2 linked regions of the Methyloferula stellata AR4 genome follow. The protein of the gene in region 2 interacts with the protein of the main gene of each other region in a pairwise test. Links are inferred from orthologs where the notes say so. Each region holds a gene or a part of one and is shown on either strand. Other genes may lie near its edges.

What was found.
Region 1: the proteins of A3OQ_RS0105660 (region 2) and def interact in binary tests that used the Escherichia coli proteins (3 or more experiments, as listed by UniProt). The link is inferred for Methyloferula stellata AR4 from one-to-one orthologs.

Annotation. Positions count from the first base shown.
Region 1 is NZ_ARWA01000001.1:1,597,020-1,603,599, reverse strand. The notes cover bases 3,642-6,580. They hold def (peptide deformylase), read right to left. Parts: upstream 5,428-6,580; coding sequence 4,855-5,427; downstream 3,642-4,854. Other genes in these bases: pheT (phenylalanine--tRNA ligase subunit beta), read left to right, coding at 5,958-6,580; A3OQ_RS0107820 (cytidine deaminase), read right to left, coding at 5,460-5,864; A3OQ_RS23465 (hypothetical protein), read right to left, coding at 4,258-4,665; fmt (methionyl-tRNA formyltransferase), read right to left, coding at 3,642-4,215. In the rest of the region: A3OQ_RS0107865 (L,D-transpeptidase), read left to right, coding at 1-221; A3OQ_RS0107860 (hypothetical protein), read left to right, coding at 309-1,238; A3OQ_RS0107855 (hypothetical protein), read left to right, coding at 1,338-1,565; A3OQ_RS24675 (hypothetical protein), read right to left, coding at 1,832-2,080; A3OQ_RS25340 (DUF6968 family protein), read left to right, coding at 2,093-2,287; tRNA pseudouridine(38-40) synthase TruA, read right to left, coding at 2,289-3,059; more of fmt, read right to left, coding at 3,286-3,641. UniProt on the Escherichia coli protein: Removes the formyl group from the N-terminal Met of newly synthesized proteins. Requires at least a dipeptide for an efficient rate of reaction. N-terminal L-methionine is a prerequisite for activity but the enzyme has broad specificity at other positions.
Region 2 is NZ_ARWA01000001.1:1,152,874-1,162,600, forward strand. The notes cover bases 3,341-6,271. They hold A3OQ_RS0105660 (aspartate-semialdehyde dehydrogenase), read right to left. Parts: upstream 5,358-6,271; coding sequence 4,323-5,357; downstream 3,341-4,322. Other genes in these bases: A3OQ_RS0105655 (carbonic anhydrase), read left to right, coding at 3,461-4,237; A3OQ_RS23395 (hypothetical protein), read left to right, coding at 5,658-6,271. Also shown: A3OQ_RS0105640 (COG4223 family protein), read right to left, coding at 62-1,375; A3OQ_RS24640 (hypothetical protein), read right to left, coding at 1,434-1,607; A3OQ_RS0105645 (HpcH/HpaI aldolase/citrate lyase family protein), read right to left, coding at 1,642-2,520; more of A3OQ_RS23395, read left to right, coding at 6,272-6,485; A3OQ_RS0105670 (hypothetical protein), read left to right, coding at 6,567-6,956; A3OQ_RS0105675 (DUF3597 domain-containing protein), read left to right, coding at 7,123-7,554; A3OQ_RS0105680 (TonB-dependent receptor plug domain-containing protein), read right to left, coding at 7,766-8,521; leuB (3-isopropylmalate dehydrogenase), read right to left, coding at 8,759-9,727.

The sequences.
Region 1 (6,580 bases), 440 kb from region 2 along the record:
GCCGCCCCGATCTGCCGCGCCATATGGCGGGCGGCATGGACAATCCGCTCGGCGCGCGCGCACTTTATCTCGGCTCGTCCGAGTACCGCATTCATGGTTCGAACGAAGAGGACACGATCGGCGCCGCCGTTTCGTCCGGCTGCATCAGAATGACGAACCGCGACGTCATCGATCTCTACAACAAGGTCAAGGTCGGCACCAAGGTCGTTGTGCTGAAGTGATCTCGCGCACACTGAACCGGAGGCATCGCTCATACGACTACCCTGACGGAGACATTGGCTCAGGCCAAACCGTCAGGGAGAAAAGTCATGGCCGGGTTATATGAGGGTGTCGAAGAGATCCCGTTCAAAAAGATCGATGGCGGCTACGTGTTCCAGGCGAACAACGCCTGGTTCTTCGGCCCCAAGCAACGGTTTTTCGTAAGCGAAACACAAAAGCTCGAGATCGCCGCATGTATCAAGGAAACCATGCGGCGGATCAAACCCTTCGTATTTGTCGCGATGGTTTTGATTCCACTCCTGCTGCTCGGCGGAACCTTGTGGTTTGCCCTCCAGGGCGGCACGTTGAACGTCACTCTCACGGATGCAAGCGGCAAGGTCACGAGCTATAGCCAATCGATCGGTTCGACCGGCAGCTCCGGCAGCGTGGCAGGGCCTACCGGCACCTCCGTTCTCTTTCACGTCAATGCACCGCCCGGCAACAACACCACGATCACTTATGCACGTGTCGATGCGAGCGGCAAAATCGGCGTTCCCAGCACCGTCGCCTTTGCCTCTGGCAGTACGAAGCTTAACCTGACCGATTCAAAAGGCGGCATCTTCAACAGCGCCACTTTCGTTGGACGCATCGGCGCGACACCCGGCACCATCATGCTTGACGCGATGCTGCTCGGGCTCGCGCTTTTTGTGCCCTATATAGGCGCGATACACGTCTACAGCATGAGACGGCTGCGCCCCTTGATCGCCGAGCTTCCGCTGACCGATGCGCGCATCACATTGGCAGAAGGAACCAAGAGCTTCGCTGCCAAAATATCGGTGAAGCTGCTCGCCGTTATGGGGCTCGGCGGCGCGCTGGCCTTTGCCGCAAATGCGATCAATTTGATCGAAGGGCTTCTGGCCAATCGCCCTCTCGCCGGCATGGAGATGGTTCTGTTCGGCTTGGGCATGTCGGGCCTTGCGATGGTCTATCCGGCCTGCCTCATCATCCTGAGAATGAGGGCAAAGCGCGCCGCCGCATAATATGGAGCGGCGCTTTAAGCCAATATCATTCAAAGCTTGGACAGACCTGAATATGGTATCGTACCGGCATCTCCACTGACATGCGCCGGAGGATGCTTAATGTCGCGCCAGATCATAAGCCCGCCCAAAGCCATGCCCGCGGCAAGCCTTTTGGCGCTTGCGCTGGGCGCCGCCGCCTTCGGTGCTGTCGCCATAGGCGCGGTGGCGATTGGCCGCCTCGCTATCGGCGGCCTCGTCATCAGGAAAGCGCGGTTCCGCTCGCTCGAGGTCGACGAATTGACCGTGCGCAAGTTGCGCGTCGTCGAAGATGATGGATCGAAGGCGTGAGGCTGCCTAAGGTTGGATCATTCCTCCGAGGTGTGCGCCGGGTGTGAACGAGGCCGGCATTGGCAGCGCCCACGCCCTTCGAGACGGCCCTTAAAGGGCCTCCTCAGGGTGAGGGCTTGGGGCTGGGATGCGCACACCGAAACCCTCATCCTGAGGAGCGTGCGAAGCGCGCGTCCCGAAGGACGAGGGTTTCTCCTTCAGTTGGAGCATCACACTTCGCCATTCATCCAACGGCAGACATTTTCGGCGAGGCGGCATCGCTTTTGTCAATGACGATCCTTCGGATCGCCGCCGGAGGCGGTCGCGAAGCGATCGTTGACAAAAGCGAACCGCTCGCCATGCTCGCCGCCAAGAGATGAACGGCTTACGATATGAATGAGAAGCGGCACGCTGATGGATCGGAGGCGCACGAAATGGTCGCTGGCATTTTTATCGAACGACGGTATGAGCTCAGAGGCTCGGCCGAAGTGATTGTACGTTTCCGGCAGCCAGTGCCTCATGATGACGACTTCCAATGTGATTAGGTCATTTGGCCGGATCGAATTCGCACTTTCCAAGCCATCGGTATTGATGAGGTGCAGGCGCTGATCCTTGCGTTGAAGATGGTGCATGCCGAACTGCTCTATTCACAGGAAGGGAGGCTCGACGAATTACGATGGCTCGGTTCGAAAGATTTAGGATTACCTAACCCACACAATCCGACTTCGGTAGAAGGCTTATAGATTAGTCTCCATCATCCTCGACCTGCACGCCCTCACCATAATCAACCTGCGTCAAATAAAGCCCGTCCGGCGGCGCGACGGGACCGCAGCGGCGGCGATCATGAGCATCGAGCGCCGCTTTCATATCGCGCGCCTTCCATTTGCCGGAACCGACATTTTCGAGCGAGCCGACCATGGAGCGCACCTGGCGATGCAGGAAGGAGCGCGCGCTGAGGCGGAACTGAATCTCCTCGCCATATTTCGACACGTCAAAACGTTCGAGCGTGCGCACCGGGCTCGTTGCCTGACATTGCGAATCGCGGAAGGTCGAGAAATCATGCTCTCCCAAGAGAAGCTGCGCGGCATCGTGCATCGCCTCCGCATTCAGTTTGCGCTTCAGATGCCAGGCGCGGCCGGCATCGACGGTCAAGGGCGCGCGGCGATTGACGATGCGATAGAGATAATGCCGCCGGATCGCCGAGAAGCGCGCGTCGAATGTGTCGGGCACTTCCTCGGCCAAGAGGATGGCGATGGGGTTCGGCCGCATATGGGCGTTCAGCGCCTCGCGCAAGACATCCGGGCGCCATGCGCGAGCAAGATCGGCATGCACCACCTGCCCCAGCGCATGAACGCCCGTGTCGGTGCGGCCGGCCCCGCGCAGACGGATCTCCTCGCCGGTCAGCGCAAGGAAGGCCGCCTCCATGACTTCCTGCACGGAGAGGCCATTCTTCTGCGTCTGCCATCCGACGAAGGGCGTGCCGTCATATTCGACGACGAATTTATAGCGGGGCATCAGAGCGGCATCGCTTCAATTTGAATCATGGCCCCGCCCTGCCTGCAGCTCATTCACATCAGGCCATTCATCTCTTGGCGGCGAGTATGGCGAGCGGATCGCTTTGGTCAATGACGGCCCTCCGGGCCGCCGCCGAAGGCGGTCGCGAAGCGATCATTGACCAAAGCGATACCATCTCGCCGATGATGTCCGCCGTTGGATGAACGGGGAATTGCGAAGTTGGCCATCACTTAAACGCTGTCCCCGCGCTGACCTTCGTGCCACGCAGAAAATCCTCAGCCAGCATCGGCGCTTTGCCGGAGCGCTGCACTTCGATCAATCGCACAGCGCCTTCGCCGCAGGCGATCGTAAGAGCGTCGTCAAGCGCCGTGCCCGGCGTGCCGTGGCCTTCGGCAAGCGTGCTGCGCAGGACTTTCACGCGCTCGATGCCCTTGCCGAAATCGGCCTCGAAAAAAGCACCTGGAAAAGGCGAAAGTCCGCGAATGATATTGTGCACCTCATACGCTGGCTTCGCCCAGTCGATGCGCGCTTCGGCCTTGTCGATCTTATGCGCGTAAGTCACGCCCTCTTCGGCCTGCGGCGTGAAGGTGAGCTTGCCGTCCGCCAGAGCCGAAAGCGCCCGCACCATCAGCTCCGCGCCCAGCGGCGATAATTGATCGTGCAACTCTCCAGCCGTCATGTCAGGCGCTATAGGAATGCGTGCAGTCATACCGACAGGCCCCGTGTCGAGGCCTTCTTCCATGCGCATGACCATGACACCCGTCTCGCTGTCGCCGGCCATGATGGCGCGTTGGATCGGCGCTGCGCCGCGCCAGCGCGGCAGCAGCGAGCCATGAAGATTGAGACAGCCTTTCGCAGGCGCATCGAGGATCGCTTTCGGCAGGATCAATCCATAGGCGACGACGACCGCGACATCGGCCGCATGCTCACGAAAGGCCGCAGCCTCTTCATCCGTGCGCAGCGTCTTCGGCGAGAAAACCTTGAGTCCATGTTTTTCGGCGCAGACCTGCACCGGCGAGGGCGTCAGATCGAGCCCGCGCCGTCCGCCGGGCTTCGGCGCACGCGTATAGACGGCAACGACCTCATGCCCGGCGGCTAAGATCGCCGCGAGCACAGGCACTGAAAAATCCGGCGTCCCCATGAAGATGATGCGCAAAGAAACTGCTCTCAGGAGGCCGGGCGGGTCGCCCTTTGAAGTCTATCTTATAAACGGTTCGGCGCTTTCCGGCAGCCACGCCCCGCGCCATATCTCGCGCGCGCGCTCGATCTCGTCTTGCGGCCGCGACCGCGTTGCATTCATGACCCTCGCGCGCACCGCTTCATCGACCAGCTCGTCATGCCCTTGCGCATCGCAACCGGCACCCGCCGCGCAGAGAAGCGCTGCGGCTTCGCCGACCGCATCCGTTCCGTAGACGGATGTCGCAGCCGGAGCGTAGCGCGAAGGTGTGAGGATCAATCCACAGCCAAACCCATCCTCCACTTCGGCGAGTGCCGGACATGGGCCGGGGCGAGGCCCGAAGACCTTTTTCGCAAGAGCGCAGAGTTCGTCCTGGCAGCATCGCCCGCACGAATTGCAAGGCTGTCCGTAGGCCGGCTTTTCGAGCATGAGGCAAGGTCCAATAATTTCGCGGCCTTGGCCACAAAAATTCGGCCGCATTCCTTCTCCCCTTGCGGGAGAAGGTGCCGAGCGAATGCGAGGCGGATGAGGGGTCAGGGCCATTCTAAGATCACCCCTCACCCGGTCAGCTCCGCTGACCACCCTCTCCCGCAAGAGGAGAGGGTTGAAGTCCCGGCCTTAAGCCGCCGGCATGTCCTTGGGAAGGCCGGGCTTCCTGTCCGGCTTCTCGGACCCGTCGCGCTTCGCCGCCTTCTGGAACTTCTTGATGACGCGATCGCGCTTCAGCTTCGAAATATGATCGATGAAGAGCACGCCATTCAGATGGTCGATCTCATGCTGGAGGCAGGTGGCCAGAATGCCGTCCGCCTCGATCTCGTGACGCTTGTTGTCACGATCGAGATAGCCGACCCGGACACGGGCCGGACGGATCACTTCCTCATAATATTCCGGAATGGAGAGACAACCCTCTTCATAAGAAGACGTCTCTTCCGAGGCCCAGAGAATTTCAGGATTGGCGAAGACCATAGGGTCTGCCGAGGCCGAATCGTCCTTACGCTTGGCGACATCGATGACGATGATGCGTTTGGGAATGGCGATCTGCGCCGCGGCAAGGCCGATGCCCGGCGCGTCATACATCGTCTCCAACATATCGGTCATGAGCGCCCTGACGGCGGAATCGACCTCGGGGACGGGCTCGCAGATGTTGCGAAGCCGTGGATCTGGAAGGGTGATGATCGTGCGCAGTGCCATGCGCTAGGAAATAATCATCAATCCGCGTCAGGTCAATTTCCTTGGAGATTGTCAGGCCCGAAGGCCTCAGGCAGCAGCGCGCCAAGCGTGAATGTCGCCTTGAGACCCGAGGGCCCGGCGACATGGATTTTGGCGTCAGGCCCAGCGAATTCCCGGATTCGCTGGCGGCAGGCTCCGCAGGGCGTCGTCAGCGCGGCCCCATCGCCCAGAACCAGCATTTCGGCGATTTGGCGCTCGCCCGACGCGATCATGGCCGAGATTGCGCCTGCCTCGGCGCAAATCCCCGTCGGATAGGCCGCATTCTCGACATTGGCACCGGAAAATATGGCGCCTGATGGCGTCAACAGAGCCGCACCGACCGCAAAACCCGAATAAGGCGCATAGGCGTGGCGCCGCACGGCGCTCGCCGCCTCGAACAGAGCTTGAACCTTGTCCATGCGTCCTCTACTTCGGGTCTTCTGGAACTTGCTGCTCTATCCTTCTAGAACCAGCGGCAAAAGCGACAATCCCCGCTTCGCAATAGGATCTCGATGAAATTCACCCTTTCATGGCTCAAGGACCATCTTGAGACCGAGGCCTCGCTCGATGAGATCACAGCCACGCTGACGCGCGTCGGGCTCGAGGTCGAACATGTGGAAAATCCGGCTGAGGCTTTGCGGGATTTCACAATCGCCACTGTGATCGGGGCAAAGCCGCATCCCAATGCCGACCGGTTGCAGGTCTGTATGGTCGACACGGGCGCGGGTGCGCCGGTGCAAGTCGTCTGCGGTGCGCCCAATGCGCGGACCGGGCTAAAATCGGTCTTCTCAGCCCCCGGCACCTATATCCCGGGCAAGAAGATCACTTTGGGCAAAGGCGTGATCCGCGGCGTCGAATCGCTCGGCATGCTTTGTTCGGGCGCCGAACTCGGCCTCTCCGAGGATCACGACGGCATTCTGGAACTGCCCGAAGACGCGCCGCTCGGACAGGCCTATGCGGCTTGGATCGGCCTCGACGATCCGATGATCGAAATCAACCTTACGCCGAACCGGCCGGACGCCATGGGCGTCGAAGGCATAGCCCGCGATCTGGCTGCGGCCGGCCTCGGCAAATTGAAGACCCATAAGATCGCGCCGACGCCGGGGCATTTCCCCTGCCCTGTCGCGGTGAAGCT
Region 2 (9,727 bases):
ATCTCTTTATCGACGCATCGGATTTCCCCAAAACCGGTTCCCACTTTTGGGTCCGATGCTCTTAAGACTTCACTTTGACCAGATTGGCCATGGCATCGGCGGCAATGCCTTTGGCCGCAGCCAACGTCGCGACGCGGGCTTTCGCTGCCTCGGCCCAAGCGGCCGATGCGGTTTTCGCAGCTTCGGGAAAGGTAGCCCTTTCCTGAAGCGCACGATCCAGATCGTCATGCGCAAGTGCATCCTTGACCCGCGCGACCCGGGCCGGCAGGTCTTCGCCCGAAAGGTCGTTGAGCTTGCGGACGCGCACGAGGCCCGCGGCATGGCTCATCAGCCGGTCGAAAACATTCTCGTCCGGCGGGCTCGCAGGCTTTTCGGTGGCGAGCAAAGCGGGCGTCAAAGCGGCAAACTGATCGGCGAGCGCCTTCGTCGTGACGATGCCCTTGCCCGCGGCAGGTTGCAGCACGGCCAGTTTGGCTTTGTCGGCGCCGAGTTTTTCGAGCGCCGCGAGTTCCGTTGTAAAGGGCGCGCCGCTTGCGATTTTTTGCGTGAGGTTTTCAGCTATGATCGCAATCGCCGGTGCATTGACCGCTTGCGGATCGGGCTTGGCTTCCGGCTCCTGCGGCGCGCGCACGGCGCTCTTTGGCGCATTCAACGCCGCTTCAAGCTGGCCGATGCGGTGTTCGAGCGCATCGATGCGCGATTGCACGGGCGCGAGATCGACGGTTGCGGGAGCCGATGTATCGGAGGGAGCCGCGCTTTGCACCTGCTGGGCTTGCGCCTGCGCGGCTTTGGCAAGGCCAAGCGCATCGCTCGCGGATTTTTCTACCGCACCGATGCGCTTTTCAAGCGAGCTCACCAAATCGCGGCTGCTGGCGTTTGCCGTATCGATCTTCCTTTGATCCGCATCGAGCTTGGCGTTCATCGCGCTGATGCGTTGATCGAGCGCTGCGAAAGTCTTTTGACTGTCGTCGAGAAAAAGCCGCGCAACATAGGCGCTGGCAAATCCGGTCGCAGCGCCGATCAGCGCAACGAGAATGATCGCAAAAAAGGAAAATCCGCGGTGCGGCGGCGGTGCAACATGCGGCGGCACGGCGCCGTTGGACGCGGCGGCTTCGGCATGCGCCTCGGCGGAAGCCGCAGCTTCATGATCTGTCGGGTGTTCGTCGCCAGCGAGCAGTTCCTCCATGGCGAGTTTCACCTCGGCGAGCGGTTCGGGCGATGCGGGCTTTTCGGCTTCCGCTTCCGGCACGTGGATCGCTTCACCTTCGATGGTGGGTTTTTCGCGGTGCAATGGCGATGGTGTGCCGAAAGGCGTCACGGAGTCCGGACCGGGCTCTCGATTGGCGTCTGAACCCGTCTCGTCGTGCCCGGCCATTTCGCCTCCTCGCGCTCGTTTTGTTTTTAGCGGAAGCCGGACATGATCGCAAACGGCCTCATGACCATGGGTTAATTTCGCCGCTCGCCGCTTCGTGCAAGGCCGCCGGCCCATCGCAGCGCCGCATCGGCATAAAGTCTATGACTTTTTCAGGGTCACGCCATTTTTCTTTTGGCGGGATCTCACCCAAAAAGTCTGCAACTTTTCGGGATTGCCTATCTCTTACTGGCATGACCTTGCTCCGAAAAGTCTGCAACTTTTCGGGGTCATGCCATGGCCGCGATCGCCTTTGCGAATTTGACGGTGCGTTGTGCGGTCTCTTCATGCGAGCGTTCGATCATGCGGCCTTCGAGCAAAAGCACGCCCTTGGTTGCATTTTCCGGCGCGGCGAAAGCCTGGATGATCTTGGCCGCCCAGGCGATCTCTTCCTGCGGCGGAGCAAAAACCTCGTTGCAGATCTTAATCTGATTGGGATGGATCAACGCCTTGCCGTCCATGCCAAGCTCGCGGCCCTGTTCGCATTCGGCGCGGAAGCCTGTCTCATTCGTAATTTCGTTGAAGACGCCATCCAAAATATCGAGGCCATAGGCGCGGGCGGCGGCGACGCAGGTCGATAGCCAAGGAATCAGGCCCATGCGTCCGGGCGCCAATCGCACGCGCGTTTCCTTGGCAAGTTCGTTGACGCCCATGACGGCGACTTCGAACCGCGCGGCGGGATCGACGGCGGTGCGCAAAATCGAATCCGCGTTGAGAACGGCGAGCGGCGTATCCATCATCGCCCAGAGCCGCGTATGCTCGGGCGCGCCGGCATCGCGCAGATCTTTCGCGGCGAGCATGATATCGCCCGGCGTCGCGACCTTGGGAATCAGCACGGCGGCGGGACCGACGGCGGCGATCATCGCGATATCGTCCTTGCCCCAGGGCGTGATCCGGTCATTGATCTTGACCGCGATCTCACGGCCGCGAAAGCCGCCGGCCTTGATCGCCGCGGCGACACGTTCGCGGGCTTTATCCTTGTCTTCCGGCCGCACGGTGTCTTCCAGATCGAAGACGAAAGTATCGGCTGCGAGCGTCTTGGCCTTCTCATGCGCGCGGGGATTGGACCCCGGCATGAAGAGAACGCTCCGGCGCGGTTGAACAGTCATGTGAACCTTACATTAGATCACGTTCATGAACGTGATCGATTCTCATAATGCAGAGAGGGATCGGTGCGAAAAACCGCTCACACTTTTTCGCATCCCGCTCCGGCCGCTTTGACAGAAGCCAAAATGACATTTTTATTGCATCGCACAATAACCGTCCGTGCGGAATGAGCCAATGATTTTAACAAGCGGGTGCGGATATGGTTCATGACGATATCGCTTGGCTCGCGGGCCTCGACGGATGCAAGGGCGGATGGATCGCCGTTTTATATCCGGTGGCCCGTCGAGCTTTGGCGAAAACCGGCGTTTTCAGAAGCTTTTCAGAGGCCTGCGCGCTTCTGCCGCGCCAAACGCTGATTGGCGTCGACATGCCGATCGGCCTGCCGGACCGTGTTGAGACCGGCGGCCGCGCGCCGGACCGCGCCGCGCGGCTCTTGGTCGGACAAAGACGTTCTTCGGTCTTTCCCGTTCCATCCCGCGCCGCCGTCTACGCTTTCGCGCAGGGCTATCCGCAGGCGTGCGCGGTTGCCCGAAATACGTCTTCTCCGTCCTGGGCGCCGTCGAAACAGGCGTTCTAGATCTTCCCTCGGATTCAGGAAGTGGATATCGCGCTCCAGGCCGAAGGTGAGCTTGCCGGGCGTGTCTTTGAAATTCATCCGGAAGTATCTTTCCGCATGATGCATGGCGCCCCACTTCATGAGCCGAAAAAGAAGGCTGGCCGCTGTCATGCCGACGGCATGAATCTGCGCAAAGACCTTTTGCGCGCGCAGGGATTGACCTCCGAGCTGGTCGACCAGACCCCGCCCCGCGGCGCGGGGCTTGACGATCTCCTTGATGCCTGCGCGGTAGTTTGGAGCGCGGCGCGGATTTTGAACGGCGAGGCTCTGGTCTTGCCGGATCCTCCAGACCTTGACGATATGGGACTGAAAGTAGCGATTTGGGCATGAGCCAAGAACCGAAAAAACAAGATACGGAAGACTTCGAGGACGGCCCGGCTGCCGGATATGAGACGGCCTGCTGTCCCGGACATCTCTTTTTGCCGAACCGGCTGGTTAAAGGCTACGATGCCTTTCTCAATGGTCGCTTCGCGCAGGAGCATGGACGCTTTCGCAAACTCGCCGAAACCGGGCAAAAGCCGAAGGTCCTGCTCATCGGCTGTTCGGATTCGCGCGTCTCGCCGGAAGTCATCTTCGATGCCGAGCCCGGCGAAATTTTCGTCATACGCAATGTCGCCAATCTGATCCCGCCCTATCGGCCGGATACGGATCTGCACGGCACATCGGCGGCGCTTGAATTCGGCGTCGTGGCGTTGGGCGTCGAACATATCGTCGTGATGGGCCATGCTCTATGCGGAGGCGTGCGCGCCTTCGCTCAGCACGAATCCGATCCGCATTATACGCCCTTGTCGCCAGGCGATTTCATCGGACATTGGATTAGTTTGATCGAACCTGCCGCGGAGAAGCTCGGGCCGCGGAGAGAAACCGAGCCGCTCGCCGATTACAGCGAGAGGCTGGCAAAGGCATCGGTCGTCCAGCAGCTCGCGAATCTGCGCGGTTTTCCATACATCAAGGACCGCGAGGCTGATGGCAGGTTGAAGTTGCATGGCGCCTATTTCGGCATAGCCGACGGGCTTTTGTTGGCGCTCAACGAGGAGACGGGTCAGTTTTTGCCGGTCGCCGAGGAAACCCATCCGGCGCTGTCGGCCAAGCCGAAAGCCTGAGACGGTCAGCGCGCGATCCTCACATATTAGAGCATTTCATGAATTGAAGCCGGGCATCACGCGCCTTGGATGCCCGGCGAAAATCTCACGCCGCCTTTTTCTTCGGCTGGATGAGCTTGCGGTTGATCAGCACTTCGGCGATCTGAATGGCATTCAGGGCCGCGCCCTTGCGCAGATTATCGGCGACGCACCAGAAGGTGAGGCCGTTTTCGACCGTCGCGTCCTCGCGTATGCGCGAGATGAAGGTCGCATCCTCGCCCGCCGCCTCATGCGGTGTCATATAGCCGCCTGGCTCATGTTTATCGATGACGAGACAGCCGGGCGCTTCGCGCAGAATATCGCGCGCCTCATCGGCTGAGATGGGCTTCTCGAATTCGACATTCACCGATTCCGCGTGGCCGACGAAGACCGGCACGCGCACGCAGGTCGCGGTGAGCTTGATCTTGGGGTCGAGCATCTTCTTCGTCTCGGCCATCATCTTCCATTCTTCCTTCGTGTAGCCGTCCTCCATGAAGACGTCGATCTCAGGGATCACATTGAAGGCGATACGCTTTGCAAATTTCTTGGTCTCGACCGGATCCGAGACGAAGATCGCGCGCGTCTGCGAAAACAATTCGTCCATCGCTTCCTTGCCGGCGCCGGAGACGGATTGATAGGTCGACACGATGACGCGCTTGATGATGGCAACGTCATGCAAGGGCTTCAGGGCGACGACGAGCTGCGCCGTCGAGCAATTCGGATTGGCGATGATGTTCTTCTTCGAAAATCCGACGATCGCATCGGCATTGACCTCCGGCACGATCAGCGGGACATCGGGGTCCATGCGCCAGGTGGAGGAATTGTCGATGACGACGCAGCCTTGCTTGCCGATCTTCGGCGACCATTCCTTGGAGATGGCGCCGCCAGCCGACATCAGGCAGATGTCGGTGCCGGTGAAATCATAATTTTCGAGCACTTTGCATTTGAGGATTTTGTCGCCGAAAGAAACTTCCGTGCCGATCGAGCGCGACGAAGCCAGCGCGACGATCTCATCGATCGGAAATTGACGCTCGGCCAAAATATCGAGCATTTCACGCCCGACATTGCCGGTAGCGCCGACGACGGCGACCTTAAAACCCATTTTGATCTCCTAAAGGCATGAACCCGGAAAGTTGGCAGACTTTTCGGACGAGTCATGCGTCAAACAAAAGTGATGGACTACCGATCTCATAAGCTATGGGCCTTAAGCCCGCAACGAACTCGGGCCGATCAGCCGTGCGTGCCGGCTATTCCTCAAATTTAACCTTATGCCGGCGATTTAAAGGGCCTGTTGACGCTAAAGCGAGATCGCACGGCCCCGGTAACGCTCGACTCACCCCGGTATCTACATAGTGATTTTTATCTAAGGGGGAGGCCTGCCGCGGCAGGTTTTAGATGAATCATGCGTTTTCGATCGTCGAAGGCCCATTACGGGTCGTTGAATTTTTCCGAGCCGGCGCGGGTCGCAGGCTTTCGCTGGGATTTGGCGGGGCTGGCTCTGGCCACGCTCGCAGGCGGGTTGGGTCTGGCACTTCTGGCCGAAGCCGACGCGCCGCTTCCATCGGCCCATGTGGAACAAGCGGCGGCTCCGGCGCCCGCCTGGACCCAGATCAACCGGCCGTTTGAGCTTTACGGCCTTGAAGTGTCTGAAGTCGCGAAGCTTTCGAGAACCTACGAGGCACGGCGGCATGTGACAGGCGGGGGCCGTCAGGATATTCTGACCTTCGGCAGCCTCAAGTCGGGAAGCGCCTATTTTCGCCTGGTTCTTTACCGGATGGGCGATGAGGACGCGCAAAATGTGCCGTTTTTCGTCGAATTGGCACGCCGCGCCGCCGATGGCGGGCTTGCCATCACCAAAAGCCAATCGCCGGTTCCTCTCGCGACGCGGTTCGGCGATGTAGAGGTCGCGGACCTTTCGCTGGCATCGGCCGAAGGTGCGGCCTTGCCCTGTCTTGGATTCCGGATGGACGCCAAGACTCTGCCCTGGCGCATGACGGGATTTGCCTGCGGCGGCGGCATGCCGCTGCCGCGCCCGGAGCTCCAATGTATTTTCGACCGTTTGGATCTCCATAGCGCCGGAGACGACCGGGCTTTGGCGAAATTCTTCGCCGACGCCGAATTGCGCCGCAATCCGGCCTGCGCGGGGACCCGTTTGACCCCAGCTTCCGCCCACGCAGCATGGCTCGACGAAAAAGAGGCGCCGCCACCTCTGAGACTATCAAAACATTGAGCGCAGCGGCTTTTAAGGCACAGCTATTGAACCAAATAACGCCTATTATGTTATCAGCCCGGGGGCTTTAGGGGATTCGAAATGCGCCGTTTTGCGACTTCACTGGTTTTAGGTTCGACAATCGTGGCGAGCCTGGTTTTGGTCGCAGGCAGTGCCAGTGCCCAGGACCCTAAGAAAAAGATTCGCCATTACACCCGCTATCCGGCGCCTTATGTGAATAACGAAGGCATCGCGCAGCCGCCGCTGACCGTAAACAAGCGCAGCTTCCTCGACCCGGGCCCCGTCGTGCCGCAAGGCAGCGAGTCGAATTACGTGGTGCAGAACACCTATTTCGCGCAGACGCCCGACCAGAATTTCGCCCGTTCGAAATTCGGCAACGAGGCTCTGCCCCAGCCGCTCGAAGTGCCGGGCCGCCCCAGCCCCGTGCTTGAATTTTGGACTCCCGCGTACCCCTATCCTTATCCCTATTGAGATTAGGTTGATTTCGCATCCGCCGGTATGCGGATGTGCTGAAGGCTAAAACCGCGTGCTGTCGGGCACGCGGTTTTTTTGTGCGGCGCTCCCCATTTTTTGTGTCACAACTTCCTGCCAGTGTAGGCCGGTCCCGCCGGGACATCGGAATGGAAAGGGGAAAGCCATGAGCATGTTCGGAAACATCATGTCGAAGATTTTCGGTCATCATCAAGAGATCGCTGCGGCTACGCCCCCCGTCGTGACGCCGGAAACCTCTTCTTCCGCTGCCACCGGGACTGCCGCGCCGGAAGTGGCGGCCACGCCGATCAATGCCGCGTCCGCGACGGCGCAGATCGCCGGCGTCGACGTGGAAGCCGTTCTGACGAACCTCGCGGCGCATCATCATGAAAAACTCGATTGGCAGAAATCGATCGTCGATCTCTTGAAGCTTCTCGGCCTCGACTCGAGCCTTGAGGCGCGCAAGGAACTCGCCGCCGAATTGCATTACGCGGGCAGCACGGATGATTCAGCCGCCATGAACATCTGGCTGCACAAGCAGGTGATGGTGAAACTCGCCGAGAACGGCGGCAAGGTGCCGGACGAACTCAAGCATTGAGATCATCCGGGGCTTTGTTTTGGAAAGCCGCTCGCCGTTTGCCCGTCCCGCTCCAAAGCAGTGGACGTTCGGATAGAATCGTCTGAAGGCGTCATGCGCGGACTTGATCCGCGCATCCAAGCACAACGCTCCGTGATGCCTGGATGGCCGGGTCAAGCCCGGCCATGATGCAATTGAAAGTAGGCTCTAGAAATTCACCTCGAGGCTGGCCTCATAGGTCCGCGGGGCGCCGAACCAGGCGGTATCGCCGCCATTGGCGCCGACGATGTTCGATCCGTCGGCGATCGACGCATAATAGAATGTGTTCGTCACGTTGACGACCTGGAAGCGGGCCGTCACGCGATGCCCCATGAGCAGCGAACAGGCTCTGCGAGTCGAAGCTTTGGATATAGCGGAAGAAGGGTGCGTCGGTCGGCTCCTTCAAAATGTAATTGAACACGCCCGAGGGCGATTCAGGTCCGTAAAGCGCGCCTGCAAGCCCGTTCAACACCTGGATGCCCGCGAGATTCTCGGCCGGGATCGCCGTCGTGCCGATGACGTTCAAGCCGTCGAGCCGCGTGTTCGACACGATGCTGCTTTGAAAGCCGCGCGATTGCGGCCGCGACACTTCGAGCCCCTGCTGATCTCTGATCTCGACCGAGGGCAAATAGCGCAGCGTATCGTTGACGGTCTGAACCTGCTGATTGAGGATCAGAGTATCCGGGATAAAATTGACCGATTGCGGCGTGTCGAGCACGGGCTGCTTGCCGAGCGGCCCGAGATCGACTGGCGGCGGTTGATCGGGCGCCATAGCCGCATTGGCGAGACCTGTGTCCGTGCCTTGCACATTGACGGCCGGCAATGTGGCCGCGGCGGCAGGCGCAGGTGCGTTTGCTTGTTGTGCCACCGCCGGGAATGAAAGCGCCGTTAGAAAACCGGTCGCTGTGCCGAGGCTGAGAAAGGCGCGATGATGTATTTTGGACGACATTTTTGGGAACCTCTTGTTCGAGGTCCCCGTACCAAAAAGAAAAACCTTTATATATCGGGTGTACTGTTCGAAAACCGATCAGCTTCTTCTATCGTGATATAGACACAACAATGACGCGCCGTATGACACATTGTAGCGCATTTGTAACATATTGATTATATGCGGATTATTGTTGCGAGTCGGTTTTGCTTCTTCGACTCGCAACAATGTGAGAAAACATAAATTCGGCTTTAAATATTAGGCCGTTTGCAGCGCGGCGAGGATCGCATCGCCCATCTGAGAGGTCGAAACGGCGTCGCCCTTCTCACCCTTGATGTCGGCGGTGCGCAGACCCTTGTCGAGAACGCTCGATATCGCTTTCTCGATCTTATCCGCAGCTTCGATGAGCCCGAAGGAATAGCGTAGCGCCATGCCGAAGGATGCGATCATCGCGATCGGATTGGCGATGCCTTTGCCGGCGATATCGGGCGCCGATCCATGCACGGGCTCGTAGAGCGCCTTGCGCTGGCCGGTCTTCTGATCGACCTCGCCCAGCGAAGCCGACGGCAGCATGCCGAGCGAACCGGTCAGCATCGAGGCGATATCCGAGAGAATGTCGCCGAAGAGATTGTCCGTGACGATGACGTCGAATTGCTTCGGCCGCCGCACGAGCTGCATGCCGAGCGAGTCGGCAAGCTGATGCTCGCATTCGACATCCTTATAGTCACGCGCGTGCAGCGCGATCACGGTCTCGTACCAGAGAAGGCCGGACTTCATCACATTATGCTTTTCGGATGAGGTCACCTTGTTGCGGCGCTTGCGCGCGAGCTCGAAGGCGACGCGGGCGATGCGCTCGATCTCGTAAGTGTCGTAGACCTGGGTATCGATGGCGCGCCTCTGGCCATTGCCGAGATCGATGATCTGTTTCGGCTCGCCGAAATAGACGCCGCCGGTCAATTCGCGCACGATCATGATGTCGAGCCCGTCGACCAGTTCGCGCTTGAGCGATGAGGCATCCGCGAGCGCCGGATAGCAGATGGCGGGACGCAGATTGGCGAAAAGCTGCATGTCCTTGCGCAGGCGCAAAAGGCCGGCCTCGGGGCGCACGTCATAGGGAACACCATCCCATTTCGGGCCGCCGACGGCGCCGAGCAGCACCGCGTCCGCGGCCTGAGCGAGCGCCACGTCGGAATCTGAAATCGCCTTGCCATGCGCATCGTAGGCGCA